2 regions of the Streptomyces sp. NPDC002640 genome follow, and region 1 is predicted to be linked to the other one. Evidence: predicted binding sites of a transcription regulator. Region 1 holds the regulator's gene; the other holds the start of a gene.
What was found. Region 1 encodes HrcA, which represses chaperone genes, less so after heat shock. Its sites were predicted from a motif close to TTNGCACTCNGNNNNNCNGAGTGCNAA; they were not measured.
Positions count from the first base shown of each region.

Region 2: ACWD3O_RS05510 (FmdB family zinc ribbon protein) is a predicted target of HrcA. The motif match lies at 3,120-3,146, and genes of this name have one in related genera.

Region 1 is NZ_JBSFVZ010000015.1:84,951-100,613, reverse strand. Features, by position in the region: gene ACWD3O_RS20510 (DUF3097 domain-containing protein) at 1-388, opposite strand, end outside; gene ACWD3O_RS20505 (MBL fold metallo-hydrolase) at 515-1,312, opposite strand; gene hrcA (heat-inducible transcriptional repressor HrcA) at 1,472-2,488, shown strand; gene dnaJ (molecular chaperone DnaJ) at 2,489-3,631, shown strand; gene ACWD3O_RS20490 (16S rRNA (uracil(1498)-N(3))-methyltransferase) at 3,744-4,493, shown strand; gene ACWD3O_RS20485 (S41 family peptidase) at 6,140-7,822, shown strand; gene ACWD3O_RS20480 (histidine triad nucleotide-binding protein) at 8,032-8,385, shown strand; gene ACWD3O_RS20475 (ribonuclease Z) at 8,401-9,306, shown strand; gene ACWD3O_RS20470 (adenosine deaminase) at 9,350-10,345, shown strand; gene era (GTPase Era) at 10,438-11,388, opposite strand; gene ACWD3O_RS20460 (glycoside hydrolase family 1 protein) at 11,653-12,975, shown strand; gene ACWD3O_RS20455 (MFS transporter) at 12,972-14,249, shown strand; gene ACWD3O_RS20450 (carbohydrate kinase family protein) at 14,391-15,548, shown strand; gene ACWD3O_RS20445 (PhoH family protein) at 15,661-15,663, shown strand, end outside.
Region 2 is NZ_JBSFVZ010000003.1:169,283-184,945, reverse strand. Features, by position in the region: gene ACWD3O_RS05530 (DUF6227 family protein) at 1-441, opposite strand, end outside; gene ACWD3O_RS05525 (hypothetical protein) at 605-946, shown strand; gene ACWD3O_RS05520 (hypothetical protein) at 958-1,569, opposite strand; gene ACWD3O_RS05515 (S-methyl-5'-thioadenosine phosphorylase) at 1,656-2,498, opposite strand; gene ACWD3O_RS05510 (FmdB family zinc ribbon protein) at 2,771-3,109, opposite strand; gene ACWD3O_RS05505 (potassium/proton antiporter) at 3,326-4,825, opposite strand; gene ACWD3O_RS05500 (penicillin acylase family protein) at 5,245-8,004, shown strand; gene ACWD3O_RS05495 (5-formyltetrahydrofolate cyclo-ligase) at 8,097-8,675, opposite strand; gene galU (UTP--glucose-1-phosphate uridylyltransferase GalU) at 8,835-9,737, shown strand; gene glp (molybdotransferase-like divisome protein Glp) at 9,743-11,122, shown strand; gene moaC (cyclic pyranopterin monophosphate synthase MoaC) at 11,226-11,705, shown strand; gene ACWD3O_RS05475 (MogA/MoaB family molybdenum cofactor biosynthesis protein) at 11,777-12,256, shown strand; gene ACWD3O_RS05470 (GNAT family N-acetyltransferase) at 12,274-12,873, shown strand; gene ACWD3O_RS05465 (hypothetical protein) at 13,071-14,432, shown strand; tRNA gene ACWD3O_RS05460 (tRNA-Ala) at 14,556-14,629, shown strand; gene ACWD3O_RS05455 (GNAT family N-acetyltransferase) at 14,768-15,244, opposite strand; gene ACWD3O_RS05450 (exodeoxyribonuclease III) at 15,333-15,663, shown strand, end outside.

The sequences.
Region 1 (15,663 bases):
GCAGGTCGTCGCCCCACACCTTCTCGACCAGTTCGGCGTCGTGCCGGCCCTCGACGTAGATCCGGCCCGCGCGGGCCACGCGGGCCCGGGCGCCGGGGACGGCCACCGAGCCCGAGGCGGTGCGCGAGGGGCGGCGCGGGGCGCCCGCCGCGGCGCGGACCAGGGTCACCGGGCGGCCCTCCAGGAGGAAGGCGGCCGGGGCCAGCGGGAAGACGCGGTGCTTGCCGTGCCGGTCCTCCAGGGTCACCGTGCCGGCCTCGCAGCCGACGACGGCGCCGCAGAACCCGGTGGCCGGGTCCTCCACGACCAGACCGGGTTCGGCCGGCACCTCGGGCACCGGCTTCGGCTTCTTCCACGGCGGCGTGAGGTCGGCGGAGTACTGGCGCATTCGGCCGACGATAGGAGAAATCCCGACCGGTGGGTACACGACACGCCCTCGCGCCGCCTCACCAGGCCGTGCCGTTTCAGCAGGCCGTCGCCTCACCAGGCCGTGCCGCCTCAGCAGGCCGTTGCCTCACCAGGCCGTGCCGAACCTCCGGGACAGTTCCTCGCGCTGCCGCCGCACGAACGCGGCGTCCACCACGGCCCCGTGCCCCGGCACGTACAGCGCGTCCTCGCCGCCCAGCTCCAGCAGCCGGGTGAGCGCCGCCGCCCAGCGTGAGGGCACCGCGTCCGGGCCGGCCTGCGGGGCGCCGGACTCCTCGACCAGGTCGCCGCAGAACACCACCGGCCGCGGTCCGGGCACCAGCACCGCGAGGTCGTAGGCGGTGTGCCCCGGCCCCACGTTGGCCAGCAGCGGCCGGACGCCGCCGCCCAGGTCCAGCACGTGGTCGTCGTGCACCTCGTGCCCCGGCGCGGTCAGCAGCTCCAGCGCGCCGTCCGCCGCCTCCGCGGTCAGCCCGTTGGCCACCGCGTCGGACCGCAGCGCGTCCCGCCCGTCGTCCGAGGTGAGCGGCGCGCCCGCGCCCACCGCCGCGAACACCTCCGCCCCGGCGAAGACGCAGGTGCCCAGCACGTGGTCGAAGTGCGGGTGGGTGAGCGCCACATGGGTCACCCGCCGCCCGGTGCCCCGCCCGGCGCCCTCCGGACCGGGGGCCGGCTGTCCCGCCCGCAGCAGCTCCTCGGCCTCCTGGCGGATCCGGGTGCCTTCCGCCACACTCGAACCGGCGTCCACCAGCAACGCCCCCTCGGCACCCGCCACCAGACCCACCGTGCAGTCCCACACCGGCAGCCGCAGCCGCCCCACTCCGGGGGCCAGCGGCTCCCAGCCGAGGTCTTCCCACCCACCAGGGGCTTCCCAGGTCACGCTCATGGGGCGACGCTATCGGGACCGCACGGCGACCGCCCTTGCCCGCGCCGTACCCCCCGGCCGTACACTGGCTGAGGACGACTGGCACTCGCGAAGGCAGAGTGCCAGTCGACGCAAGGGGCAGAAGCGGTGAGGCGGAGCCGACATCCGGAGGTGTGCGCGGTGCTGAGTGAACGCAGGCTGCAGGTGTTGCGCGCCATCGTCCAGGACTACGTCGGGACCGAGGAGCCGGTGGGCTCCAAGGCCCTCACCGAGCGGCACAACCTCGGTGTGTCCCCCGCGACGGTGCGCAACGACATGTCCGCGCTGGAGGAGGAGGGCTACATCGCCCAGCCCCACACCAGCGCGGGGCGGATCCCCACGGACAAGGGCTACCGGCTCTTCGTCGACCGGCTGGCCGACGTGAAGCCGATGACCCAGCCCGAGCGGCGGGCCATCCAGAACTTCCTGGACGGCGCCGTCGACCTCGACGACGTGGTGGCCCGCACGGTGCGGCTGCTGGCGCAGCTGACCCGCCAGGTCGCGGTTGTCCAGTATCCGTCGCTCACGCGTTCGGCGGTGCGGCATGTCGAGCTGCTGGCGCTCGCGCCGGCCCGGGTGATGCTGGTGCTGATCACCGACACCGGCCGGGTCGAGCAGCGCATGATCGACTGCCCCGCCCCGATCGGCGAGAACACCCTCGCCGACCTCCGCGCCCGGCTCAACAGCCGGACCACGGGACGCCGGTTCACCGACGTCCCGCAGCTGGTGCAGGACCTGCCGGAGGCCTTCGACCCGGAGGACCGCGGCACGGTCTCCTCGGTGCTCTCCACCCTGCTGGAGACGCTCGTCGAGCGGACCGAGGAGCGGCTGATGATCGGCGGCACCGCCAACCTGACCCGTTTCACACATGACTTTCCCCTCACCATCCAGCCCGTCCTGGAGGCCCTCGAGGAGCAGGTCGTGCTCCTCAAACTCCTTGGCGAGGCGAAGGATTCGGCCATGACCGTCCGTATCGGTCATGAGAACGAGTACGAGGGGCTCAACTCCACGTCCGTCGTGTCGGTGGGCTACGGTTCGGGCGGCGAGGCAGTCGCCAAGCTCGGCGTGGTCGGACCGACCCGCATGGATTACCCGGGAACGATGGGAGCAGTACGCGCAGTGGCACGGTACGTCGGACAGATCCTGGCGGAGTCGTAAGTGGCCACGGACTACTACGCCGTACTCGGCGTGCGCCGCGACGCGTCCCAGGACGAGATCAAGAAGGCGTTCCGGAGGCTCGCGCGCGAGCTGCACCCGGACGTCAATCCCGATCCGAAGACGCAGGAGCGGTTCAAGGAGATCAACGCCGCCTACGAGGTGCTCTCGGACCCGCAGAAGAAGCAGGTCTACGACCTCGGCGGCGACCCGCTCTCCCAGGCCGGCGGCGCCGGCGCGGGCGCGGGCGGCTTCGGGGCCGGCGGCTTCGGCAACTTCTCCGACATCATGGACGCCTTCTTCGGCACGGCCTCGCAGCGCGGACCGCGCTCGCGGACCCGCCGCGGCCAGGACGCCATGATCCGGCTGGACGTCGAGCTCACCGAGGCGGCCTTCGGGACCACCAAGGAACTCCAGGTCGACACGGCCGTGGTGTGCAACACCTGCCACGGCGAGGGCGCCGCGCCGGGCACCTCCGCGCAGACCTGTGACATGTGCCGCGGCCGCGGCGAGGTGTCCCAGGTGACGCGGTCGTTCCTCGGCCAGGTCATGACCTCGCGGCCCTGCCCGCAGTGCCAGGGCTTCGGCACGGTCGTGCCCAACCCGTGCCCCGAGTGCGCGGGCGACGGGCGGGTCCGGTCGCGCCGGACGCTGACCGTGAAGATCCCGGCCGGCGTGGACAACGGCACCCGGATCCAGCTCGCCGGCGAGGGCGAGGTCGGCCCGGGCGGCGGCCCGGCGGGCGACCTGTACGTCGAGATCCACGAGCTGCCGCACGAGACGTTCCAGCGGCGCGGGGACGACCTGCACTGCACGGTGACCATCCCGATGACGGCGGCGGCGCTCGGCACCAAGGTGCCGCTGGAGACGCTCGACGGGCACGAGGAGGTCGACATCCGGCCGGGCACCCAGTCCGGGCAGTCGATCCCGCTGCACGGGCGCGGCGTCACCCACCTGCGCGGCGGCGGACGCGGTGACCTCATCGTCCACGTCGAGGTGCTGACGCCGACCAAGCTGGACCCGGAGCAGGAGCGGGTGCTGCGCGAGCTGGCCAAGCTGCGCGGCGAGGAGCGGCCCACCGGGCAGTTCCAGCCCGGCCAGCAGGGACTGTTCTCCCGTCTCAAGGACGCGTTCAACGGGCGCTGAGGCGCCCCACCGGGAGCCGCCGCGGACCTCGTGCCGTGGCGGCTCCCGGTATTTCCAGCCCCCGTCGTACCTTTCCGACCGCCCACCCCGTTCCACCGCACCTGGAGGCGCCGTGACCGCCCCCGTCTTCGTCGTCGACGAGCTCGTCCCCGGCGGGCCCACGTTCCTGCTGGAGGGGCCCGAGGGCCGGCACGCCGTGTCCGTGAAGCGCCTCCAGCCCGGCGAGGCGGTGGTGCTCACCGACGGCCGGGGGCGCTTCACCGAGGGCGTCGTCCAGGCAGCGGAGGGCAAGGACCGGCTGCTCGTCGGCCAGCTCACCGAGGTGCGGGAGGAGCCGGCGCCGAGCCCGCGGATCACCGTCGTGCAGGCGCTGCCCAAGGGCGACCGGGGCGAGCTGGCCGTGGAGACCATGACCGAGACCGGGGTGGACGCGATCGTCCCCTGGGCGGCGGCGCGGTGCATCACGCAGTGGCGCGGTGAGCGGGGGGCCAAGGCGCTGGGCAAGTGGCGGGCCACGGCGCGGGAGGCCGGCAAGCAGTCGCGGCGGACCCGGTTCCCCGAGGTCGCGGAGCTCGCCAACGGCAAGTGGGTCGCGGAGCTGCTCGCCGGGGCGGACTTCGCGGCGGTGCTGCACGAGGACCGGGAGTACCCCGGGGAGCCGCTGGCGACGGCGGCCCTCCCGGCGGAGGGGGAGATCGTGCTGGTCGTCGGCCCCGAGGGCGGGGTCTCGCCGCAGGAGCTGGAGCTGTTCGCGGAGGCGGGGGCGGGGGCCTACCGGCTGGGGCGGAGCGTGCTGCGGACCTCCACGGCGGGGACGGCCGCGGTCGCCCTCCTCCTCGGCCGCACGGGACGCTGGTCCTAGCGGTCCCGCGGTCCTGGCGGTCCCGTGCCGTCCGCGCGGGCGTGCCGTACGCACCGCGGGCAAACGTGCCGCCGGGCGGCACGGGTGCGGGAAACCCCTGTTGGGGAAGGAGCCCGGGTGCTTAGGCTGACGGGGTGACTGAGTCTGCCTCGACGCTCGCTCCCGCATACCTCCGCTTCCCGCACCTGCACGGCGACCTCGTCGCGTTCACCGCCGAGGACGACGTCTGGGTCGCCCCCCTCGACGGGGGCCGTGCCTGGCGGGTCAGTGCCGACAACGAGCCGGTGAACCACCCGCGGATCTCCCCGGACGGCGCCCACGTCGCGTGGACCTCCACCCGCGACGGCGCCCCCGAGGCGTACGTCGCGCCCGTGGACGGCGGCCCCGCGCGACGGCTGACCCACTGGGGCGCGCCCACCACCCGGGTCCGCGGCTGGACCCCGGACGGACGGGTCCTGGTGACCTCCGCGCACGGACAGGCCACCCTGCGCCGTTCGTGGGCACGGGCCGTGCCGCTGGACGGCGGCCCGGCGGAAACCCTGCCGTACGGCCCCGTCGGCGACGTCGCGTTCGGCCCGCGCACCGTGCTGCTCTCCGCGCCGATGGGCCGCGAGGCGGCCTGGTGGAAGCGCTACCGCGGCGGTACCGCCGGCAAGCTGTGGATCGAGTCCGAGGACACGCCGGGCGAGTTCGCCCGCCTCCACGAGGACCTCGACGGCAACATCGAGAACCCCCTGTGGGTGGGGGAGCGCCTGGCGTTCCTCTCCGACCACGAGGGTGTCGGCGCCCTGTACTCCTCCCTCGCCGACGGCTCCGACCTGCGCCGCCACACCCCGGTCGGGGACGACGTGTTCTACGCGCGGCACGCCGCCACCGACGGCAGCCGCGTGGTCTACGTCTCGGCCGGCGAACTGTGGCTGCTGGACGACCTGGACGGTGCCGGGCCGCGCCGTCCGGAGATCCGTCTCGGCGGCCAGCGCCTCGACCTCCAGCCCTACCCCGTCACCCCCTCCCGCTGGCTCGGCGGGTTCGCGCCCGACCACACCGCCCGCGGCAGCGCCGTCACCGTGCGCGGCGCGGTCCACTGGATCACCCACCGCTCCGGCCCGGCGCGCGCGCTGGCCGCCGAGCCGGGCGTGCGCAACCGGCTGGCCCGCGCCTTCCGGGTGGACGGCGAGGAGTGGGCGGTCTGGGTCACCGACGCCGAGGGCGAGGACGCCCTGGAGTTCGCGCCCGCCACCGGGCCCGCCGCCGGAGGCCCGCGCCGGATCGCCGGCGGACGGCTCGGCCGGGTGCTGGGGCTCACCGTGGCGCCCGACGGCGGCCGGTTCGCCGTCGCCTCCCACGACGGACGGGTGCTGCTGGTCGAGCGGGAGAGCGGCGAGGTCCGCGAGGTCGACCGCAGCGAGAACGGCGACTGCTCCGGCCTGGTGTTCTCGCCCGACTCGGCCTGGCTGGCCTGGTCCCACCCGGGCGTCGGCGCGCTGGCCCAGCTCAAGCTGGCCAACACCGCCGACCTGTCGGTGGTCGAGGCGACCCCGCTGCGGTTCAGGGACTTCTCGCCCGCCTTCACCCCCGACGGCAAGCACCTCGCCTTCCTGTCGGCGCGCGCCTTCGACCCGGTCTACGACGAGCACGCCTTCGACATGGCCTTCGTCGGCTCCAACCGCCCCTACCTGATCACCCTCGCCGCGACCACGCCGTCCCCGTTCGGCCCGCAGCGGCACGGACGCCCGGTGGACGCGCCCGACAAGGACGAGACCCCGGAGAGCGAGGGCACGCCCGCCACCCGGATCGACCCGGAGGGCCTCGCCGACCGGATCGTGCCCTTCCCGGTGGAGGCCTCCCGCTACACCGCGCTGCGCACCGCCAAGGACGGCGTGCTCTGGCTCCGCCACCCCGTGCAGGGCGTGCTCGGCGCCTCCCGGGCCACACCGGACGACTCGGGGCCCAAGAGCGAGCTCGAACGCTACGACCTGGCCCAGCTGCGTCTGGAGACCCTCGGCGACGACGTCGACGGTTACGCGGTCAGCGGTGACGGCAGGCGGCTGGCGGTGTGGGGCGGCGGCCGGCTGCGGATCGTGCCCGGCGACCGGCGGGTCTCCGGCGACGACGAACTCACCGTGGACCTCGGCCGGATCCACCAGACGGTCGACCCGGCCGCCGAGTGGCGGCAGATGTTCGACGAGACCGGCCGCCTGATGCGCGACAACTTCTGGCGCCCCGACCTCGGCGGCGTCGACTGGCAGGCCGTCCTGGACCGCTACCGGCCGGTCGTCGAACGGGTCGCCACCCACGACGACCTGGTCGACCTGCTCTGGGAGGTGCAGGGCGAACTCGGCACCTCGCACGCCTACGTCACCCCCACCGGCCAGGGCGGCGACGAACGGCAGGGCCTGCTCGGCGCCGACGTGTCCCGGCACGAGGACGGGCGGTGGCGGGTCGACCGGGTGCTGCCCTCGGAGACCTCCGACCCCAAGGCCCGTTCCCCGCTCGCCGCCCCCGGGGTGGCCGTGCGGCCGGGCGACGCGATCGTGGCCGTCGGCGGGCGGCCCGTCGACCCGGTGCGCGGGCCGTGGCCGCTGCTGGCCGGCACGGCGGGCAAGCCGGTCGAGCTGACCGTCGCCCCCGCGGACGGCGGCGCGCCCCGGCACACCGTGGTGGTGCCCACCGACGACGAGGAGCCGCTGCGCTACCACGACTGGGTGGCCGACCGGCGGGCCCACGTCCACGAGCTCAGCGGCGGCCGCCTCGGCTACCTCCACGTGCCCGACATGATGGGCGCGGGCTGGGCCCAGATCCACCGCGACCTGGTCGTCGAGGTCGCCCGCGAGGGGCTGATCGTCGACGTCCGGGAGAACCGGGGCGGGCACACCTCGCAGCTGGTCGTGGAGAAGCTGGCCCGGCGGATCGTCGGCTGGGACGTGCCGCGGGGGATGCGGCCGATGAGCTACCCGCAGGACGCGCCGCGCGGCCCCGTGGTCGCCGTGGCCAACGAGTTCTCCGGTTCGGACGGCGACATCGTCAACGCGGCGGTCAAGGCCCTCGGCATCGGGCCGGTGGTCGGCACCCGGACCTGGGGCGGGGTCGTCGGCATCGACAGCCGGTACCGGCTGGTCGACGGCACGCTGGTGACGCAGCCCAAGTACGCGTTCTGGTTCGAGGAGCTCGGCTGGGGCGTCGAGAACCACGGCGTCGACCCCGATGTCGAGGTGGTGTGCACGCCGCAGGACCACGTCGCGGGCCGCGACCCGCAGCTCGACGAGGCCGTGCGGATCGCGCTGGAGGCGCTGTCGCGCACCCCCGCCAAGACGCCGCCGTCGCTGTGACCACCGGCTGACACCGGCTGACACCGGCTGACACCGGCCGACACCGGACGAACAGGCGAACGGCTGACACCCGGGCGCGGCCCCCGCCCTCCCGCGGCGGCCGCGCCCGCGGGGGCGGCGGGGCCGGGCGGCTTCCGCACCCGCCCCCGTGGTGTCGGACCCGGACGCTACGATGACCGTGCGTGAACGATCACGAACGAGGAGGGCCCATGGCCGGGGAGCCGCAGGACGACTGCCTGTTCTGCAAGATCGTCGCGGGGACCATCCCCGCCAACGTCGTGCGGGAGACCGATACGACCGTGGCGTTCCGGGACATAAACCCGCAGGCCCCCACGCACGTCCTGGTGATCCCCAAGGCGCACCACGCGGACGCCGCCACCCTCGCCGCCGAGGCCCCCGAGATCGCCGCCGACGTGCTGCGCGAGACCCGTGCCGTGGCCGAGGCGGAGAAGCTGGACAGCTACCGCATGGTCTTCAACACCGGGTCCGGCGCCGGCCAGACCGTGTTCCACGCGCACGCCCACGTGCTCGGCGGCCGCGGCCTGCAGTGGCCCCCCGGCTGACCGGGAGCGGCGAACGTGTCCGTGCGTGAACTGGTGGTGCTGGGCACCGCCAGCCAGGTTCCGACCCGGCACCGGAACCACAACGGCTACCTGCTGCGGTGGGACGGCGAGGGCATCCTGTTCGACCCCGGCGAGGGAACCCAGCGGCAGATGCTGCGCGCCGGGGTCGCCGCGCACGACCTCAACCGGCTCTGCGTCACCCACTTCCACGGCGACCACTCCCTCGGTCTGGCCGGAGTCATCCAGCGGATCAACCTCGACCGGGTCCCGCACCCGGTCACGGCCCACTACCCGCGCTCCGGGCAGCGCTTCTTCGACCGGCTGCGGTACGCCACCGCGTACCGGGAGACGGTCCGGCTCACCGAGGCGCCGGTCGACTCCGACGGCCCGGTCGCCGAGACCGCCGGGTACACGCTGGAGGCCCACCGCCTCTCCCACCCCGTCGAGTCCTACGGCTACCGGCTGGTGGAGCCCGACGGCCGCCGGATGCTGCCCGAGCGGCTCGCCGCGCACGGCATCACCGGCCCCGACGTCGGCCGCCTCCAGCGGGAGGGCGAGCTGAACGGCGTCACCCTGGACGAGGTCAGCGAGGTGCGCCGCGGACAGCGGTTCGCGTTCGTCATGGACACCCGGCTCTGCGACGGCGTCCACCGGCTCGCCGAGGGCTGCGACCTGCTCACCATCGAGTCCACCTTCCTCGACGAGGACGTGGCCCTCGCCGACGAGCACGGGCACCTCACCGCCGGCCAGGCGGCCCGGGCCGCCCGCGACGCCGGCGTGCGCCACCTGGTCCTCACCCACTTCAGCCAGCGCTACCCGGACCCCGAGGAGTTCGAACGGCAGGCGCGTGCGGCCGGTTTCGAGGGCGAACTGACCGTGGCCCGGGACCTCCAGCGGGTGCCGGTACCCAAACGGGTCTGAGGTCGATCCAGGACACTGCGGGACTTTTGCGTATCATCCTTTGATGCCCATCCCCAAAGCCGAACTGCACCTTCACATCGAAGGCACCCTGGAGCCGGAGCTTGCCTTCGAGCTCGCCGAGCGCAACGGCGTCGCCCTGCCGTACCCGAGCGTCGACGCGCTGCGCGCCGCCCAGGCCTTCGAGGACCTGCAGTCCTTCCTCGACCTGTACTACGCCTGCATGGCGGTGCTGCGCACCGAGCGGGACTTCGAGGACCTCGCCGACGCCTACCTGCGCCGGGCCGCCGCCCAGGGCGTGCGGCACGCCGAGATCTTCTTCGACCCGCAGGCCCACCTCGCCCGCGGCGTGGAGATGGGCACCGTGGTCGAGGGCCTGGGGCGCGCCCTGGCCCGGAGCGAGGAGACCCACGGCGTCTCCACCCGGCTGATCATGTGCTTCCTGCGGGACGAGTCCGCCGAGTCCGCCCTGGAGACGCTGGAGCTGGCCCGGCCCCACCTGGACCGCATCACCGGCGTCGGCCTGGACTCCGCCGAGGTGGGGCACCCGCCGGTGAAGTTCCGGGAGGTCTACGAGGCCGCCGCCGCGCTCGGCCTGCGCCGGGTCGCGCACGCCGGTGAGGAAGGGCCCGCCGCGTACATCACCGAGGCGCTGGACGTGCTCGGCGTCGAACGGGTCGACCACGGCCTGCGGTGCATGGAGGACCCGGCGCTGGTGGAACGCCTGGTCCGGGAGCGGATCCCGCTGACGCTGTGCCCGCTCTCCAACGTGCGGCTGCGGGCCGTCGACGTCCTGGAGCAGCACCCGCTGCCGGCGATGCTGGAGGCGGGCCTGATGTGCACCGTCAACTCCGACGACCCCGCCTACTTCGGCGGCTACGTCCAGGACAACTTCGACGCCGTCCGCGACCGGCTGGGGCTGGACGAGGAGCGGCTGCGGGAGCTGGCCCGCAACTCCTTCCTCGCCTCCTTCCTGGAGGACGACGAGGAGCGCCGGGCCCGCTACCTCGCCGAGGTCGAGGCGTACGAGTTCCCCGCCTGAGCCCGGGCGCCTACGACGACGGCCCCGGCACCGTGGACGCGGTGCCGGGGCCGTTCCCGTGACGTGCGCGGGCCCTGGAAGCCCTGGAAGCCCTAGAAGCCCAGCTTGCGCAGCTGCTTCGGGTCGCGCTGCCAGTCCTTGGCGACCTTCACGTGCAGGTCGAGGAAGACCGGGGTGCCCAGCAGCGCCTCGATCTGCTTGCGGGACTTGATCCCGACATCCTTCAGGCGCTGCCCCTTGGGGCCGATGACGATGCCCTTCTGGCTGGAGCGCTCGATGTACAGGTTGGCGTGGATGTCCAGCAGCGGCTTGTCGGCCGGCCGGTCCTCGCGCGGCAGCATCTCCTCGACGACCACGGCGATGGAGTGCGGCAGCTCGTCCCGCACGCCCTCCAGGGCGGCCTCGCGGATCAGCTCCGCGATCATCACCTGCTCCGGCTCGTCGGTGAGGTCGCCCTCCGGGTAGAGCGCGGGGCCCTCCGGCATCAGCGGGATCAGCAGGTCGGCGAGGAGGTCCACCTGCTTGCCGGCGGTCGCGGACACCGGGATGATCTCCGCCCAGGTGATGCCCAGCTCCTTGCCGAGCTGGTCCACCGCGATCAGCTGCTCGGCGAGCTGCTTGGAGTCCACCAGGTCGGTCTTGGTGACGATCGCCACCTTCGGGGCCTTCTTGATCGCCGCGAGTTCCTTGGCGATGAAGCGGTCGCCGGGGCCGATCTTCTGGTCGGCGGGCAGGCAGAAGCCGATCACGTCGACCTCGGCCCAGGTGGTGCGGACCACGTCGTTGAGCCGCTCGCCGAGGAGGGTGCGCGGCTTGTGGAGCCCGGGGGTGTCCACCAGGATCAGCTGCGCGTCCGGGCGGTGCACGATGCCGCGGACCGTGTGCCGGGTGGTCTGGGGGCGGTTGGAGGTGATCGCCACCTTCTGGCCCACCAGCGCGTTCGTGAGGGTGGACTTGCCCGCGTTGGGGCGGCCCACGAAGCAGGCGAAGCCGGCCCGGTGGAGGTCCTCGGACGGCTGCGGTGACTGTGTACGAACGCTCATGCCGCCCATTCTCCCCGATCCCGCGACCCCCCGGTACCGACGGCCGTCCGCACCCGCCTCCGACCACCGTGACCCGTCCCACAGCACCGCCCCACACCCCCCGCGAGGGGCCGGTCCGTCCGCCCCGCGGGGGCCGGTTCCGTGGTGCGGTGCGGGGCCGGGGCCGCTGGGGGCCGGAGGTGGCGGGCGGGCCCCGCGGCCGGGCCAGGATCCGTTGCGCGCAAGGGTGTTGACCCGTCACCGTGGAGTGAGCAGGATCCGCGCATGGCCGCCGACGCGCTTCCCCCGTTCCCGCCCGGCTTCCTCTGGGGCGCCTCCACCTCCGCGCACCAGATCGAGGGCGCCGTCGACGCGCGCGGGCCGTCCGTGTGGGACGTCTTCGAGGCCCGCCCCGGCGTGATCCGCGACGGCTCCACCGCCGCCGTCGCCTGCGACAGCTTCCACCGGCACCGGGAGGACGTCGCGCTCCTCGCCGGCCTCGGCCTGAACGCCTACCGGTTCTCCGTCTCCTGGCCCCGCGTCGACTCCCCGGGCGGGCTCGACCACTACGAGCGCCTGGTCGACGACCTGCTCGCCGCCGGCGTCCGCCCGGTGCCCACCCTGTTCCACTGGGACCTGCCGGCCTCGCTGGACTGGCTGGACCGCGACACCGCCGCCCGGTTCGCGGAGTACGTCGAGCGCGTCGCCGCCCGTCTCGGGGACCGGGTGACCACCTGGATCACCCTCAACGAGCCCGCCGAGCACACCGTCCTCGGCCACGCCCTCGGCGTGCACGCCCCCGGCCGCACGCTGCTGTACGACGCGCTGCCGGTGGCCCACCACCAGCTGCTCGCGCACGGCCTCGCGGTCCGCGCCCTGCGCGCCGCCGGGGCCACCGGCGTCGGGATCGCCGCCTCGCACAGCCCCACCTGGCCGCTGACCGGCGACGAGGCGGACCTGGCCGCCGCCGACCACTACGACGTCCTGATGAACCGCGCGTTCTCCGACCCGCTCCTCCTGGGCCGCTACCCGGAGGGGCTGGACCAGCTGATGCCCGGCGACGTGGACGCGGACCTGGAGGTCATCTCCGAGCGGCTCGACTGGTACGGCGTGAACTACTACGCGCCCTCCCTGGTCGGCGCCCCCACCGGGGAGAAGAGCGCCTACGGCACCTTCGACGTGCCCGCCGGGCTGCCGTTCGCGCTGCACGAGATCGAGGGCCGGCCCAGGACCGCGTTCGGCTGGCCGGTGGTCCCCGAGGGCCTCACCGAGACCCTCACCGGTCTGCGCGACCGCTACGGCGACCGCCTCCCGCCGGTGATGATCACCGAGAACGGCTGCTCCTACCCCGGCCTCGACGACCAGGAGCGGATCGCCTACCTCGACTCCCACCTCCGCGCCCTGCACCGGGCGATCGAGGAGGGCGTGGACGTGCGCGGCTACTTCGTCTGGTCGCTGCTGGACAACTACGAGTGGAACGAGGGCTACCAGCAGCGGTTCGGGCTGGTGCACGTCGACTTCGACTCCCCGGAGCGCACCCGCACCCCCAAGGCCTCCTACGCCTGGCTGCGGGACGCCCTGCGGGACACCTTGCGGGCCCAAGGGTGACGACGGCGTCCGGGGCGGGCCCGCTGCCGGGCCCGCCGGACCCGCCGAACCCGCTGGCGGAACCCTCCGAGCGGGTCCCGGGCGGCTGGACCGCCTCCCTGTCGCTGGCCAACGCGGCGATCTGGATCGGCTGGTACGGCCCGCTCCAGATCCTGCTGGCCTCCCAGGCAGCCGAGTACGCCGCCGGCCACGGCATGTCCAAGGAGACGATGCTGGCCTGGGTGACCGGCGCCGGAGCCATGGTCGCGCTGGTCGCCAACCCGGTCTTCGGCGCCCTCTCCGACCGCACGGCCTCCCGCTTCGGCAGGCGTCGCCCGTGGACGCTGGCGGGCGCCCTGCTGGGGGCGCTGTCGCTGCTGCTCCTCGGCCAGGCGCGCGGCCCGTGGACGATGATCACCGGCTGGTGCCTGGTCCAGCTCACCCTGAACGCCGCCTTCGCCGCCGTCACCGCGGCGGTCCCCGACCGGGTGCCCCGGCTGCAGCGCGGCACGGTCGGCGGCTGGCTGGGCGCCGCCCAGATCCTCGGCGTGGTGGCCGGCACCGGGCTGGCCACCCTGACCGGCGGGATCGCCGCCGGGTACGCGGCCTGCGCCGCCTGCGCGGCGCTCGGCGTGCTGCCGTACCTGCGCCACCCGGAGGCGCCGCTGCCGGCCACGGCGCGCCCCGCGTGGTCGGCGCGCGGCTTCCTGGCCGGTTTCCGCCTCGACCCGCGACGCCACCCGGACCTGGCGTGGGCCTGGCTTACCCGGTTCCTGGTCAACCTCGCCAACGCCGTCGGGCTGCTGTACCTGCTCTACTTCCTGCGCGACGCGGTCGGCCACCGCGACCCGGAGCAGGGCGTGTTCGTGCTCACCGCGATCAACGCGGTGGCCCTGCTGGCGACGGTGGTGGCGGGCGGCGCCTGGTCGGACCGGACCGGCCGCCGCAAGCCGTTCGTGCTGTGGTCGGGCGTGCTGATGGCGGTGGCCACGGCGCTGCTGGCCGGCTGGCAGACCTGGCCGGGCGCGATCGCCGCCGCGGTGCTCCTGGGCATCGGCTTCGGGGTCTTCACCTCGGTGGACTTCGCGCTGATGACGGACGTCCTGCCCGAGGCGGCGGCGCGCGGGAAGGACCTCGGCGTGATCAACATCGCCAACTCCCTCCCCCAGGTGCTGGCTCCCGCCCTGGCCGCGCCCGTGGTCGCCCTCGGCGGCTACACCTCCCTCTTCCTCACCGCGACCGTGGCCGCCCTGGCGGGCGCGGTCCTCGTCCACCGGATCCGCGGCGTCGCCTGAACGAGGGGACGACGCCCGGGGCCGCGGAGCAGGGCGAGGCGGCGGGCCCCGGCCCGCCCGGGTGACCCGGACCGTGTGCCCCGGGCGCGCCGGATGGGGCAGACTGGCCGAATCCGCACCACCGGCAAGAAGGCCCCGCCCGTGAAAGCGTCCACGCAGCCCCAGCCCCAGCCCCAGCCCCACGACGCCCCCGCCCCGCAGGACACCGGCCCCCAGGTCGACCCGCTGGCGGCCCTGCGCGGCCCGGACGAGCCGCCCTGCGACGTGTTCCTGACCGGCACGGTCTTCCTGGACATCATCTTCACCGGCCTGGACTCCGCCCCCGTCCGCGGCACCGAGTCCTGGGCGCGGGGCATGGGCTCCAGCCCCGGCGGCGTCGCCAACATGGCCACCGCCCTGGCCCGCCTGGGCCTGCGCACCTCGCTCGCCGCCTCCTTCGGCGACGACCACTACGGCGAGTACTGCTGGGACGCGCTCGAGCAGGGCGAGCGGATCGACCTCTCCCCGTCCCGCACCGTGCCCGGCTGGCACTCCCCGGTGACCGTCTCCATGGCCTACGAGGGCGAGCGCACGATGGTCTCCCACGGCCACGAGCCCCCGGAGGAGGCCCAGCCCGCGCCCGCCCTCCCGCCGCGCTCCCGGGCGGCCGTCGCCTCGCTGGCCCCCGGCCGCCGCGAGCCCTGGGTGGCGCACGCCGCCGAGGCGGGCGCCCTGATCTTCGGCGACGTCGGCTGGGACGACACCGGAGCCTGGGACCTGGCCGACCTCCCGGACCTCGCGCACTGCGAGGCGTTCCTGCCCAACGCCGACGAGGCGATGCGCTACACCCGCACCGACTGCCCGCGCCGCGCCGCCCACGCGCTCACCGAGCACGTCCCCCTCGCGGTGGTCACCCTCGGCGGGGACGGCGCCTACGCGGTGGACGGCCGGACCGGCGAGTCGGCGGAGGTCCCCGCCATCGCGGTGGAGGCGCTGGACCCGACCGGGGCGGGCGACGTGTTCGTCGCCGGGTTCGTCACCGGGACGCTGGCGGGCTGGCCGCTGGCCGACCGGCTGGCGTTCGCCGGACTGACGGCGGCGCTGTCCGTGCAGGACTTCGGCGGCTCGCTGTCGGCGCCCGGCTGGGCCGAGGTCTCCGCCTGGTGGCGGACCGTGCAGTCCCTGGAGGGGCAGGACCCGCAGGGCCTCGGCCGGTACGCCTTCCTCGACGGGCTGATCCCCGCCCCGCTGCGCCGGGACACGGCGCCCTGGCCGCGCCGACGCGCCGTCCCCACCATCGGGTTCCGTCGCTCCGGGTGACCCCAAAACCCCTGGGGTGTTGACCGTGACCCGTCGTACCCTGGGATACGGAAGGCCCACCTGTGGCGGGCGAACTCCAGCGAGGAGGATGTGCAGGCCTGCGGGCCGGCCCATG
Region 2 (15,663 bases), on a different contig from region 1:
CCGACGCAGGTGGTCCGCCGAGTCGTCCGGCGCGTACGGCGGGTCGAAGGCCTCCGCCGGAGGCAGCCGCAACGGCGGCAGCCGCAGCGTGTCCAGCGGTGCCAGGACCGGCTCGTCGGCGGGCAGCGGCAGCCGGGCCACGGCCGTGGAGAGCTCCTCCTCGTCCGCGTAGACCTCGTGCCGCAGGCCTCCCGGGGCCGTGTTGTGGACCAGCTCCCACAGGGTCAGTGCCGAGCCGTCGCCGAGCAGCCAGGTGTGGCGGTGGGTCTCCCGGTAGAGGCCGGCGCTGTGGTGCGCGGACTGCAGCGAGCCGTCGTACGCCAGCGCGGAGCACAGCCGGGTCAGGACCTCGTCCGGCAGTTCGAAGGAGTTCAGGGCGCGGCCGAGGAGCCGTTCCAGATGCTCCTCCGGATACGCCGCCGTCTCGTACGGAACGCTCAAGGGTGCTCCCAGCGTCGCTGCTTGTCACCTTGTGGGTGCATACCGTAGCCCCTCCGTCGGACATCATGTCCGGGAACCGAGAAAACGTACGGTTGTAGAGACGCGGGAGCGGGTGTCCGGGTTGCCTGCCGCCGGGGGCGCACGCCGGTCGTAGTCTGGACGGATGAGTTCCTCCTCCGACGGCGCGCCCTCCGAACCTCGCGACAGCAGCCGGGACCGCGAAGACAGCCGGGGCGCCGACGCCGGCCGGGACGCCGACGGCACCGCTGGCACCGACGGCACCGCTGGCACCGACGGCACCGCTGGCACCGACGACACCGACGGCACCGACCGTGCCGACCGGGCCGAGCCGCGCGCGCCGAAGGCCGCGCTGGTCTTCGACGACCCGCTGGACCGGCAGAGCTCGGACGACACCGACCGCGGCTGGGGCGAGCGCCCCCGCGGCGAGGACGCCGCCGCCGACCTCCGCCGCTTCCTCGACGAGAAGCCGCCGCACCACCTCTGACCGCCGCCCGCTCACGGCCCGCCCCTGAGCGCCACCGCGAGCCGGTCCTCGGGCGCCGTGCCCAGCAGGCGCACCGCGGTGGGCCGGGGCACGGAGAGCACCACGAGCGCCCCACCCGCCGTGTCCACGCCCCCTGAGCGAGGGGTCAGGGCGACCCGCGCCTCCCGCGCCAGCACCCGAGGACGCCCCTGAGGTCCCGCGGCGATCACGTCGACCAGGTCCCCGGCACGCAGCAGGCCCGCGACGGCCGGATCGGCGAGCCGGACCGGCGCCCGCACCCGGGGCGGCCCGGCCGGCGGCGGAACGCCCCCCGGCCGCGCGTGCGAGGCGGGAGAGGCGGTCGGGGAGGCCGGAGCCGTGGGGCCGGGGGCCAGGGCGGTCACCACCGCCGCCGTGAGCACGGCGGCCGCCACCCGGGGCCAGGCCCTGGCCGGCCGGCCCGCGCCGAACCGGCCACCGGTCACGCGCAGCGGGGCGAACGGCGGGACGCTCCCGGGCGCGGGCACACCACCCGGCCCGTACCACCGCGGGGCCGCGGGGAGGGAACCGGTGCCGGAAGGGAGCGGAGGACGGGTGGACATGGACGGAGACGCCCCGCCGACGGGGCCGAAGTACTCGTTCATGGCCCCAGCCTGACCGCTGTCGTCAAGGCCTGCCGAAGCCTGTGGACGGCCTTTCGCCACCGTTGTCCACAGGTCACCCGGGAGGGTTACGGCAGCGCGAACCCCGGGTCCGCGCCGCCCAGCGCCCGGGCGCAGAGGCAGGTCCGCCCGTCCGTCGCCGGAAGCGCCGCCACCACGTCGAAGAGGAGGTCCCGCAGCCGGTCCACGTTGGCCCCGAACACCCGCAGCACCTCCTCGTGCGAGACGCCCTCGCCGGTCTCCGCGCCCGCGTCCAGGTCCGTGACCAGGGTCAGCGAGGTGTAGCAGAGCTCCAGTTCACGGGCGAGCGCCGCCTCCGGATGCCCCGTCATGCCGACCACCGACCACCCCTGGGCGGCGTGCCAGCGGGACTCGGCGCGGGAGGAGAAGCGGGGCCCCTCGACCACCACGAGCGTGCCGCCGTCCACCGCCTCCCACTCACGTCCGCGCGCGGCCTTCAGCGCCAGCGCGCGTCCGGCGGGGCAGTAGGGGTCGGCCAGCGAGACGTGGACGACGTGCGGGATCGTGCCGTCGGGCAGCGGAAGGCCGTCGAAGTAGGTGTCGGCGCGTGCTTTGGTGCGGTCGACGATCTGGTCGGGGACGAGCAGCGTGCCGGGACCGTACTCCGGGCGCAGCCCGCCCACCGCGCAGGGGCCGAGGACCTGCCGGACGCCCAGGGACCGCAGCGCCCAGAGGTTGGCGCGGTAGTTGATCCGGTGCGGCGGCAGGTGGTGCCCGCGGCCGTGCCGGGGGAGGAAGGCCACCCGGCGGCCGGCGACCTCGCCGACGAACAGGGAGTCACTGGGCGGCCCGTAGGGCGTCTCCACCGCGACCTTGGTCACGTCCTCGAGGAACGAGTAGAAGCCGGACCCGCCGATCACGCCTATCTCGGCACTCACCGTGTTCACCATGGCCCGCACCCTAGGCCCTCGGCCACGACCGGGGAACAGGCCCGAAACCCCTGCCCTGCCCCTGCCCCGGCCTCGGAAGCCCACCGCCGCCCCGCACAGCCGCCCGCCGCGCACAGGCTTCCACCCCCGCGCAGCCGCCCGCCGCGCACAGGCCCCCCCGCGTCCACGAACACCCGCCCCGCCCCGCGCCCGCCCCGCCGTACCCCCGACAAGCCGAAGGCCCCGCGCGGCCTCGACGGAGCGAGGGCGCGCGGGGCCCGGAACGGCGTGCGTCAGGCGGCCGAGCTGCTGCTCGACGAGGCCGTGGAGGCGGAGGCCGTGGACGTCGACGACGCGGTGGACGTCGAAGAGGTCGACGAGCTCGAGCTCGAGGAGCTGGTGGAGCTCGAGGACGAGGCGCCGGACTTCGCAGCCGGCGAGCTGCTGGACGACGAGCCGCGGCTGTCGTTGCGGTAGAAGCCGGAGCCCTTGAAGACGATGCCGACGGCCGAGAACACCTTCTTCAGGCGGCCCTGGCAGTTGGGGCACTCGGTCAGGGCATCGTCGGTGAACTTCTGCACCGCCTCGAGGCCCTCGCCGCACTCGGTGCACTGGTACTGGTACGTCGGCACTGTCTTCCTCCTGGCACTCTCACTCGATGAGTGCTAACGACGATCCATCTTGACGCATTCCTGGCCGTCAGTCCACTGCCGCACCCCGTCCGGTGACCGAAACCACTGCCACCGGACGCCGCCCGGACGCCGCGCGGACGCCGCGCGGACGCCGCGCGGACGCCGCCCGGGCGACGCCCGAACCGCACCGCCCGTCCAGGCGGGCCGCGAGGATCCTCACCGCGCGGCCCCGGACGTCCCCAGCCATCCCGCCAGCTTGCCGCCCCGGGCGACCGCCCGCAGCCGTCGCTCGGCGGCGTCCTGGACCCGGTCGGTGGCGACCACCAGCAGCTCGTCCCCCCGCTGCAGCACCGTGGTCGGCGACGGGACGAAGGAGTCGCCGCCCCGGACCACCAGGGTCACCGAGGCGCCCTCCGGCAGCCGGAGCTCGCTCACCTCGACGCCGTGCATGCGGGAGTCCTTGTCCACGGTCAGCGACAGCAGATGCCCGCGCAGCCGCTCCAGCGGCGCCGACTCGATGCCCAGGTCGGCGGCCTCGTTGTCGTCGCCCAGCCGCAACTTGCGGGCCAGCCAGGGCAGTGTCGGGCCCTGGATCAGCGTGTAGACCACGACCAGCACGAAGACGATGTTGAAGATCCGCCGGCTGCCCTCGACCCCGCCCACCATCGGGATGGTGGCCAGGATGATGGGTACCGCGCCCCGCAGCCCGGCCCAGGACATCAGCGTCTGCTGCCGCCAGGGCACCCGGAACGGCGACAGGCAGGCGAAGACGCTCAGCGGCCGGGCCACCATGGTGAGGACCAGGCCGATGACCAGTGCGGGCAGGATGTCGTCGCCCAGCTCACGCGGGTTGACCAGGAGTCCGAGCAGCACGAACATGCCGATCTGCGCGATCCAGCCGAGCCCGTCCGCGAAGCCGCGGGTGGCCGGATGGTGCGGCAGCCGGGCGTTGCCCAGCACCATCGAGGCCAGGTAGACGGCGAGGAATCCGCTGCCGTGCGCCATCGCGCCCGCCGCGTAGGCGGTCACCGCCATCGCCATCACGGCGATCGGGTAGAGACCGGAGGCGGGCAGCGCGACCCGGCGCAGCCCCCAGGCGCCCAGCCAGCCCACCGCGAGGCCGACGGCCGCGCCGATCGCCAGCTCCATCGCCATCTCGGCGAGCAGCAGGTACCAGTGCTCCACCGGTCCGGCTGTGGAGAAGGAGACGACCAGGATGACCACCGGGGCGTCGTTGAAGCCGGACTCGGCCTCCAGGGTGCCGGTGATGCGGGACGGCAGCGGTATGCGGCGCAGCACCGAGAAGACCGCCGCCGCGTCGGTCGAGGAGACCACCGCGCCCACGATCAGTGCCTGTCGCCACTCCAGTCCCGCCAGGTAGTGGGCGGCCGCGGCGGTCACCGCGACGCTGATGGCCACGCCGAGCGAGGCGAGAACGGCGGCGGACGGCAGCACCGGTTTGATCTGGCCCCACTTGGTGCCGAGTCCGCCCTCGGCGAGGATCACGACCAGGGCGGCGTAGCCGATGACCTGGGTCAGCGCGGCGTTGTCGAACTCGATGCCCGCGATGCCGTCGGAACCCAGCGCGATGCCGATGCCGAGGTAGATCAGCAGGCTGGGGAGTCCGCTGCGCGAGGACACGCGCACGGCGGCCACCGCCACCAGGAGGACGAGTGAGGCGCCGAGCAGAAGCTGGTTGAGGTGGTCGACAGTCAGTGGCGGCCTTCCCTTCCCTCCGAGGCGTGCGTGCGGACGAGGCGTGCAGCGAGGCGTGCGTGCGAAGCCGGGGTGTGCGCGCAGGTGCGCGAACGGGTGCGTCGAGCGGTGCGTGCGTCGAGCGGCGAACGCATCCAGCGGTACGCCCAGCGGTAAGTCTTTCGTTACCTTACCTAACTCTTGACGCTTTCTTGACGCGGTTCTTCACTTCCGGTGCCCCGCGGACGCCCCGGCCGGGGATCGCACCGGGACGAAGCGGACACCCCGCTCGCCCGATGCCACGGGTTCACAGACGCCGCGTCAAGCCGCCGCGCCCCGTGCGCCTATCGTTGCTCCAGCGCGACGACGGGCCTCCGTCGCCGCGCCCAGAACTGACCACCGCCCGCCCCGCCGCTCGCGTGAGGACAGCAAGGACAGCGATGCCCCCCAACACCACCGCCTCTTCCGGTCAGCAGTCCGGCAGGTCCGGCAGGAAGAAGGGGCGCAAAGCCCGACTCCTGGTCCTGCTCCTCGTCCTGGCGCTCATAGGCGGCCTGGTCTACGGCGGGTACTGGACGGTCAGCACCGTCCGTGCCTCGTTCCCGCAGACCAGCGGTGCGCTGACCCTCAAGGGCCTGTCCGGCCCGGTGGAGGTGCGGCGCGACGGCCAGGGTGTGCCGCACGTGTACGCCGACTCCGAGGAAGACCTGTTCATGGCGCAGGGCTTCGTCCAGGCGCAGGACCGCTTCTACGAGATGGACGTCCGCCGCCACCTGACCGCGGGCCGCCTGTCCGAGATGTTCGGCGCGAGCCAGGTCTCCACCGACGAGTTCCTGCGCACCCTCGGCTGGCGCCGCGTCGCGCAGCAGGAGTACGACAAGAAGCTGTCGGCCTCCACCAAGAAGTACCTCCAGGCGTACACCAAGGGTGTCAACGCCTACCTGGACGGCAAGGCCGCCGACGAACTCTCCCTCGAGTACGCGGCGCTGGCGCTCACCGGCGACTACACGCCCGAGCCGTGGACCCCGGTCGACTCGGTGGCCTGGCTGAAGGCGATGGCCTGGGACCTGCGCGGCAACATGCAGGACGAGATCGACCGTTCGCTGCTCACCAGCCGCCTCGACGCGGAGCAGATCGCCGACCTGTACCCGGGCTACCCGTTCGAGCGGAACAAGCCGATCGTGCAGGAGGGCGCCTACTCCGAGGCGACCGGCACCTGGGACCAGGGCGCCACGGCGGCCGAGGGCGCGCAGGGCGGCGCGGCGGCCGGCCTGCCGGGCGTCGCGGCCGAGGACGCGGCCGGGCTGCAGTCGCAGCTCGCCGGGCTCTACGGCGCGCTGGAGAAGCTGCCCACCGCGGTCGGCGTCAACGGCAACGGCATCGGGTCCAACTCCTGGGTGATCTCCGGCGAGCACACGGTGGGCGGCGCTCCCCTGCTGGCCAACGACCCGCACCTGTCGCCCGCGCTGCCCTCGGTCTGGTACCAGATGGGCCTGCACTGCCGCACCGTCTCCGAGAACTGCCGGTACGACGTCTCCGGGTACACCTTCTCCGGCATGCCCGGTGTGATCATCGGCCACAACCAGGAGATCGCCTGGGGCTTCACCAACTCCGGCGTCGACGTCAGCGACCTGTACCTGCAGAAGGTCAGCCCCGAGGGCTACCAGTACGACGGCAAGACGGTCCCGTTCCGGACCCGCGAGGAGACCATCAAGGTCGCCGGCGGATCCGACAAGAAGATCGTCGTCCGGGAGACCAACAACGGGCCGCTGCTCTCCGACCGCGACGACGAGCTGGTCCAGGTCGGCAAGAAGGCCGGCGTCGGCTCCGGTTCACCGGACCGGGGCGACGGCTACGGCGTCTCGCTGCGGTGGACCGCGCTCGACGCGGGCCGCACCATGGACGCCGTCTTCGCGATGAACACCGCGGGGAACTGGGAGGACTTCCGGGCCGCCGCCGCGCTGTTCGAGGTGCCCTCGCAGAACCTGGTCTACGCGGACCGCAAGAACATCGGCTACCAGCTGCCGGGCCGCATCCCGGTCCGCGCCGAGGGCCACGACGGCTCGCTGCCGGCGCCCGGCTGGGACTCCGGCTCCCGCTGGACCGGCTGGATCGACCAGGACGAGCTGCCCTACGAGTACAACCCGGAGCGCGGCTACATCGTCACCGCCAACCAGGCCGTCGTCGACGAGGAGAAGTACCCGTACCTGCTCACCGGCGACTGGTCCTACGGCGCGCGCAGCCAGCGGATCAACGACCTGATCAAGGCGAAGACCGAGGGCGGCGGGAAGATCTCGACCGAGGACATGCGCGAGATGCAGATGGACAGCAGCAGCGAGATCGCCAAGCTGCTGGTGCCCGAGCTGCTGAAGATCGACCCCGAGGACGAGGACGTCCGCGACGCGCAGGAACTGCTGGAGCACTGGGACCGCACCCAGACGCCGGACTCGGCGGCGGCCGCGTACTTCAACGCGGTGTGGCGGAACCTGCTGCGGCTGGCGTTCGGCAACAAGCTGCCGAAGGAGCTGCGGGTCGAGGGCCAGTGCCTGTGGGTGGAGCCGGTGAACACCACCGGGCCCGCGGAGGAGGCCGGCAAGGTCCGCGAGTGCGGGCAGCGCAGCGCCACGCAGGCGCAGCCGGACGGCGGCGACCGGTGGTTCGAGGTCGTGCGCGAGCTGCTGGACGAGCCGGACAGCGCGTGGTGGACCACCGGCGAGACGGCCAGCGGGCGGCCCTCGGCGGACAACCGCGACGAGCTGCTGCGGCGGGCGATGATCGACGCGCGCTGGGAGCTGACCGCCAAGCTCGGCAAGAACATGGACACCTGGAGCTGGGGCCGGCTGCACACGCTGTACCTCAAGAACCAGACCATGGGCACGGCCGGTCCCGGCTTCCTGCAGCACATGCTCAACCGCGGGCCCTGGGAGCTGGGCGGCGGCGAGTCCACCGTCAACGCGACCGGGTGGAACGCGGCCGGCGGGTACGGGGTGGTCTGGGTGCCGTCCATGCGGATGGTCGTGAACCTCGGCGACCTCGACAAGTCGAAGTGGATCAACCTCACCGGCGCGTCGGGTCACGCGTACAGCTCGCACTACGTGGATCAGACGGACGCGTGGGTGAAGGGGGAGCTGTACGACTGGGCGTTCTCCGAGGCCGCGGTGGAGCGGGCCACGAAGGACACGCTCACCCTCAAGCCGTAACCCCCGCTTCCTTCGCCTCCACGGGGCGGCTCCCTCCCAGGGAGCCGCCCCGTGGTCTTCGCGGCCCTCGGCTTCGCTCGAGCAGGTGGGCGTCAGGGGAAGTGGTGGACGGCGGAGGGGGTGAGGGCGGTGGTGACGGGGCGGTCGTGGGGGTCGGTGGGGACGGTGTCGCGGAGTTCGGTGTCGTGGAGGAGGACCACCAACGCCGGAGCCGCCCCCGCCGCGTCGAGCCGCGCGAGCACCCGGTCGTAGGAACCGCCGCCCCGGCCCAGCCGCATCCCGCGGCGGTCCACCGCGAGACCGGGCAGCAGCACCACGTCCGCGTCGAGGACCGCGTCCACCCCGGCCCGCGCGCCCCCCGGCTCCAGCAGCGTCATCCGCCCCGCCCCCAGCGGGACCTCCACCAGCGACCCCGGGCCCTCGTAGACGCCCCAGTCGAGGTCGTCGTCCTCCCGCAGCACCGGCAGCAGCACCCGCACCCCCCGTTCCCGCAACGCGTCCAGCAGCGTCCGGGTCCCCGGCTCGGAGCCCACCGAGACGTACGCGGCGACCACCTTCGCCCCCGCCACCGCCGGCAGCTCCAGCGCCCGCGCGGTCAGCGCGCGTTCCGCCTCCCGGCGCTCGCCCTCCGGCAACCTTCTCCTCGCCCGGAGGATCTCCGCGCGCAACATTTCTTTGGCACTGTCGTTCGCCACTGTCCACCTCTTCCTGCCCGGCCCGACGCTCCACCGCCGCACGAACGGTTCTGTTTTCCCCCCGAATGCAGCCATATGACGCGGAATCGAATGGAGCTCCCGATTCCGTACAACTCAATGGATATGGTTGCGAACATGATGAAGGCACATCCTCGGATCAGTAAGGCTGTCATCCCGGCGGCCGGTCTCGGCACGCGGTTCCTTCCGGCCACCAAGGCGACGCCCAAGGAGATGCTCCCGGTCGTCGACAAGCCGGCGATCCAGTACGTCGTCGAGGAGGCCGTCCAGGCCAGCCTGCGGGACGTGCTGATGGTCACCGGCCGCAACAAGCGCCCGCTCGAGGACCACTTCGACCGCAACTACGAACTGGAGAACGCCCTCGAACGCAAGGGCGACAGCGACCGGCTGGCCCGGGTCCAGGAGCCCACGGACCTCGCCACCATCCACTACGTCCGCCAGGGCGACCCCCGGGGCCTCGGCCACGCCGTGCTCTGCGCCGCCCCGCACGTCGGTGACGAGCCGTTCGCCGTGCTCCTCGGCGACGACCTCATCGACCCGCGCGACCCGCTGCTGGCCCGCATGATCGACGTGCAGGCGGAGTACGGCGGCAGCGTCATCGCGCTGATGGAGGTCGACCCGGCCCAGATCCACCTCTACGGCTGTGCCGCCGTCGAGTACACCAAGGACGCCGACGTGACCCGGGTGACCGGCCTGGTCGAGAAGCCGGACCCGTCCGACGCGCCCTCCGCCTACGCCGTCATCGGCCGGTACGTGCTTGACCCGGGCATCTTCGACGTGCTGCGCCGCACCGAGCCCGGCCGCGGCGGAGAGATCCAGCTGACCGACGCCCTCCAGCACCTGGCGGCCGACGAGTCCATCGCCGGCCCCGTCCACGGCGTCGTCTTCAAGGGCCGCCGCTATGACACCGGCGACCGTGGCGACTATCTGCGTGCGATTGTCCGACTGGCATGCGAACGTGAGGACCTGGGACCGGACTTCCGGACCTGGCTCCGCCGATTCGTAGCCGAGGAGATGTAACGGACTTGAGCACCACCGCGCCCCGCAGCACCACGCCGGACCAGGACCGTGCACAGGCGGACCGTGCGCAGGCGGACCGTCTGTGGACGGTGGAGGAGCACCTCGAGGACATCCTCTCCACCGTCCGCCCCCTGGAGCCGATCGAGCTGCAACTGCTCGACGCCCAGGGGTGTGTCCTCGTCGAGGACGTGACGGTCCCGGTCGCGCTGCCGCCGTTCGACAACAGCTCGATGGACGGCTACGCGGTCCGCGTCGCGGACGTCGAGGGCGCGAGCGAGGAGTTCCCCGCCGTGCTCGACGTGGTGGGGGACGTGGCGGCCGGCCAGGAGCCCGGGCTGCGGGTGGGCCCGGGGCAGGCCGCCCGCATCATGACCGGCGCGCCCCTGCCGCCCGGTGCCGAGACCGTCGTCCCCGTCGAATGGACCGACGGGGGTCTCGGGGCCGGGCCGGCCACCGGCATGCGTGCCCGCAGCCGGGCGCCCGAGGGCGCCTCCGGCCAGGTCCGGGTGCACCGGCCCGCCGAGGCCGGGGCGCACGTCCGCCGGGCCGGCAGCGACATGAAGGCCGGCGACCGGGCCCTCACCGCGGGCACCGTGCTGGGACCGGCGCAGCTCGCCCTGCTCGCCTCCGTGGGCCGGGCGACGGCCAAGGTCCACCCGCGCCCGCGGGTCGTGGTCCTCTCCACCGGGAGCGAACTCGTGCCGCCCGGCGAGCCGCTGAAGGCCGGGCAGATCCACGACTCCAACAGCTTCGCCCTCACCGCCGCCGCCCGCGAGGCCGGCGCCATCGCCTACCGGGTGGGCGCGGTCGCCGACGACGCGGAGACGCTGCGCACCAGCGTCGACGACCAACTGGTCCGCGCCGACCTGCTGGTGACCAGCGGAGGCGTCAGCGTGGGCGCCTACGACGTGGTCAAGGAGGCGCTCACCGCGCCCGAGCCGGTGGACGGCGACGACGACGAGCCGGTCGCCCCGGGGGTCGACTTCCGCCGCGTCGCCATGCAGCCCGGCAAGCCGCAGGGCTTCGGGCTGATCGGGCCGGACCACACGCCGGTGCTGACGCTGCCGGGCAACCCGGTGTCGTCGTTCGTCTCCTTCGAGATCTTCGTGCGGCCGGTGATCCGCGCGCTGATGGGGCTGCCCGAGGACCAGCTCCACCGGCCGCGGGTCCGCGCCGCCCTGACCGCGGACCGGGCGCTCTCCTCCCCGCCGGGCCGCCGCCAGTTCCTGCGCGGACGCCTCGACGGCGACCGGGTCACCCCGGTCGGCGGGGCGAGCTCGCACCTGGTCGGCGCGCTCGCGCGGGCCGACGCGCTGATCGTGGTGCCCGAGGACGTCACCTCGGTGGAGCCCGGTGAGGACGTCGAGGTGGTCCTGCTCGGCTGACGGGCCGGTCCTGGCGGTACCGTGGCGCGCAGCGCCGAACGCGGGGCACGGCACCCCGGCCCCGTACGACCGACCGCCCTGAACGACGAAGGACGCCTTCCGCATGGGTACGCAGGATCGACTGACCCACATCGACGAGGCGGGCGCCGCCCGCATGGTCGACGTCTCCGGGAAGGACGTGACCGCCCGCACCGCCCGCGCGAGCGGCCGTGTCCTGGTCCACCCCCGGGTGGTGGAACTGCTGCGCGGCGAGGGCGTGCCCAAGGGCGACGCCCTGGCCACCGCGCGGATCGCCGGGATCATGGGGGCCAAGAAGACCCCCGAACTGATCCCGCTCTGCCACCCCCTGGCCCTCTCCGGGGTGAAGCTGGACCTCGCGGTCACCGACGACGCGGTGGAGATCACCGCGACCGTGCGGACCACCGACCGCACGGGCGTGGAGATGGAGGCGCTCACCGCCGTCACCGTCGCCGCGCTCACCGTGGTCGACATGGTCAAGGCGGTCGACAAGGGCGCCGTCATCACCGACGTGCGCGTCGAGGAGAAGACCGGCGGCAAGTCCGGCGAGTGGAGGCGGGCGTGACGGCGGCTCCGGAACCGGCCGGCGGACCCGGCGCCCGCGCCCGCAGGGGACTCGCCCAAGCCCGCAGGGGACTGGTCGTCACCGCCTCCAACCGGGCCGCGGCCGGGGTCTACGAGGACCGCGGCGGCCCGCTCCTGGCGGCCGGCCTGGAACGGCTCGGCTTCGCCGTGGACGGCCCCGTGGTGGTGCCCGACGGCGACCCGGTGGAGGCCGCGCTGCGGGACGCCGTGGCGGCCGGCTACGACGTGGTCCTCACCACCGGCGGCACCGGCGTCTCGCCCACCGACCGCACCCCCGAGGCCACCCGCCGGGTCGTCGACCACGAGGTCCCCGGCATCCCCGAGGCGATCCGCGCGTACGGCCGCGGGAAGGTGCCCACCGCCGCGCTCTCCCGGGGCATCGCCGGTGTCGCGGGCTCCACCCTGATCGTCAACCTCCCCGGGTCCACCGGAGGGGTGAAGGACGGGCTCGCCGTCCTGGAGGACCTGCTCCCGCACGCCGTGGACCAGCTCCGCGGCGGTGACCACCCGTCGTCCGGGGGTGCCAGCTGAACGGCCTGGTCCGGCCCGTGAGCCTGGAGCACGGAGACGTCCGGCTGCGCCCGATGCGGATGCGCGACCAGGCCGACTGGCGCGAGGTCAACCGGCGCAACCGGGAGTGGCTGCGCCGCTGGGAGGCCACCATCCCGCCGCCGCTGCCGGGCGCCCCGGCCATCCAGCGGCCCACCTTCCGGCAGATGGTCCGCCACCTGCGCTCCGAGGCGCGGGCCGGGCGGATGATGCCCTGGGTCGTCGAGTACCAGGGGCGGCTGGCCGGGCAGCTGACGGTGGGCAGCATCACCTGGGGCTCCATGTGCTCCGGGAACATCGGGTACTGGGTGGACGAGGCGGTGGCCGGCCGCGGGGTGATGCCGACGGCGGTGGCGCTCGCCGCGGACCACAGCTTCCGGGCCGTGGGACTGCACCGGCTGGAGGTCTGCATTCGCCCGGAGAACGGGCCGAGCCGGCGCGTGGTGGAGAAACTCGGATTCCGCGAGGAAGGGCTGCGGCCGCGCTATCTCCACATCGACGGCGACTGGCGCGACCATCTGGTCTACGCGCTCACCGTGGAAGAGGTCCCCGAAGGGATGATGACGCGTCTGTCCAGGTTGGGCGGCCGGACCCGGTGAACGGTAGGACGCTCGCCGGTAATTGAATAAGTGTTCGAATTTGTGTCCAACGTGATCACGTTTGGGCGTCTGAATTCACGCTTCCGGCGGCCTGTGATCACATCGGTCGCGTAAAAGGCTCGAAATATCAGCCGAATCGTGCGACACACCGGGTGAATAGGCAGATGGCCTCACCCGAACCGCTCTACCGTGTGACTGTGAGCAGCAGCGGCCTCATCTACGCAGTCATTGTCGGGGCCTGGGCCGCCTACTTGGTGCCGATGTGGCTCCGTAGGCAGGACGAGCTGAACGAGGCCCGTCCGACGGAACGCTTCAGCACCGCCATCCGGCTGCTGTCCGGAAGGGCGGGGATGGAGCGCCGTTACGCCAAGGACCTCGCGCGCTCCGCCGACGAGGCGGAGCCCGGGCCCGACGTGGTCGACCCGGACGCCGTGACCGACTCGGTCGACGTCCGGGCCTTCGCCGTACCCCCGGACGGTCCCGGGTCCGGCGGGCCGGAGCGTCGCCGCGGGGAGCCCCCCGCCTCCCGCCGGCGTCCCGTGCCGGCCGAGCCGCCGGCCGGAACGGACGCCGGGCGACCCGGCCGCCCCGAGCGGGGCGAGCGGGTCGATCGGGGCGAGCGGGCGGAACGGGGCGAGCGAGGCGACCGGGCCGACCGAGGCGACCGGGCCGGACGGGTCGCCGCGGAGCGGGAGGAGGCGGAGGTCGCGCGGGCGCGGGTCGCGCGCACCAGAGTGCTGGCCCGCAGACGCCGCACCATCACCGTCCTCTTCATGGTCTTCACCGTCGGCGCGGTGGCCGCCGCGGTCGGCGGAGTGGCGTTCCTCTGGGCGCCCGCCGTACCGGCCGTGCTGCTCAGCGTCTACATCGCCTACCTGCGCACGCAGGAACGCCGCCGCTTCGCCTACCGCATGGACCGCGGTCAGGCCGAGGAGGCGGCGCGCCGCGTCCGGGAGCGGGGGCGTGAGCGGGACCGGGAGCGCGGCGGCCGCCGCCGTCCCCGCCCCTCCGCGGAACCGGCCACCGACGGCCGCACCGAACGGATCGGCCCCCGGGCCCCCCGGCCCGGCGTCGAGCGGTCCGCCGTCCGGCCGGGCGAGGCGCCGCGGGAGGACGAGGGCCACGACCCGGGTCCCGCCACGCTCTCCTCCCTCGCCGCGGACCGGCTGGCCCTGATCGAGCAGACCGACCACGCCGAGTGGGTCGACCAGCAGCGTGAGCCGGAGCGGGAGGAGGGGCCGGCCGACGGCTGGGAGCCGGTGCCGGTCCCGCTGCCGACCTATGTCACCGCCCCGGTGGCCCCCCGCGCGACCTCCGACCTCGACCTCACGGACGACGCGTGGAGCTCGGCCCGTGCCGCGCTCGACCCGGAGCGGCACGAGCGGCCCGCCGCGCCGGAGGAGTCGGCGGGGCACGCCGAGGCGGCCGCGCCGCCCCCGGCCCAGCCGGAGTCCCGGGGCCGGTCCGGCGCCCGCCGCGGCCGGGGCCGGGGACGCACCCCGCTCTTCGACCAGTACGCGGAGTCGGACCGGGACCGGCCGCGGGCGGCCAACGAGTAGACCTGGCCTCAATGCGTGGCCTCCAGGCGTGGCCTCCGGAGGTGGCGTCCGGCCTGCGGGTATCGCCCCGGGACGAAATTGCCAAGCACCCGGATGGGGATGCTAGAGTTTCACTCGTTGCAAGGGCCTGTGGCGCAGTCCGGTAGCGCACCTCGTTCGCATCGAGGGGGCCAGGGGTTCAAATCCCCTCAGGTCCACTGCACGACAAGATCCCGCCGATCTCACGATCGGACGGGATCTTCGTCGTTTCCGGCGCGGTGTCGTACCGGCGCGGAAGAGGCCCCGATCCGCTGACCGGCAGCGGATCGGGGCCTAGCCGGCCTTCGGGCCCGGGCTCAGAGCTGCTTGGCCATGCAGATGCTGTTCTCGTGGAAGCGGTAGTAGCCGAACTTCCGGCAGCGGTCGTAGCCGGAGGAGGCGTAGAGGGCGACGGCCTCCGGCTGCTGGTCGCCGGTCTCCAGGACCATGCGGGTGCGGCCGGCGGCGCGGGCGTCCTCCTCGAGCATCGCGAGGATGCGGCGGGCCAGGCCGAGGCCGCGGCACTGCTCGATCACGAACATCCGCTTCAGTTCCGCGTCGCCGTCGTCGTTGCCCTCGCCGTTCTCGTCCTGGGCGCGCCAGCCGCCGGTGGCGACCGGGCGGTCGCGGTCGTCGTAGGCGATCAGGAAGAGGCCGTTCGGCGGGCGGAAGTCGTCGGGGCGGAGCACGGTGGCGTCGCCGCCGTCGCCGTAGCGGCGCTGGTACTCGGCCTGGACCTCGTCGTTCAGCTTCACGGCGTCGGGGTGGTCGAAGGGGACGCTGCGGATGTTCATGGACACGGATCGTACTTTCGTGCGGGAGGGCCGGGGGCCGGGCGAACGGGTGGGCGGGTCTCGTCCAGTGTGCCGGTATTGTGCTCCGGTGCTCACCGTGACCTCCGTCAATGTCAATGGACTCCGTGCCGCCGCGAAGAAGGGCTTCGTCGAGTGGCTCGCGGAGACCTCCGCCGACGTGCTGTGCCTCCAGGAGGTGCGGGCCGAGCCCGAGCAGCTTCCGCAGGCCGCCGGGGCGCCCGAGGGCTGGCACGTCGTCCACGCGCCGGCCGCCGCCAAGGGCCGGGCGGGGGTCTCGCTCTACACCCGGCGCGAGCCGGACGCCGTGCGGACCGGGTTCGGGTCGGCGGAGTTCGACGGCAGCGGGCGGTACGTGGAGGCAGACCTGCCCGGCGTCACGGTCGCCAGCCTCTACCTGC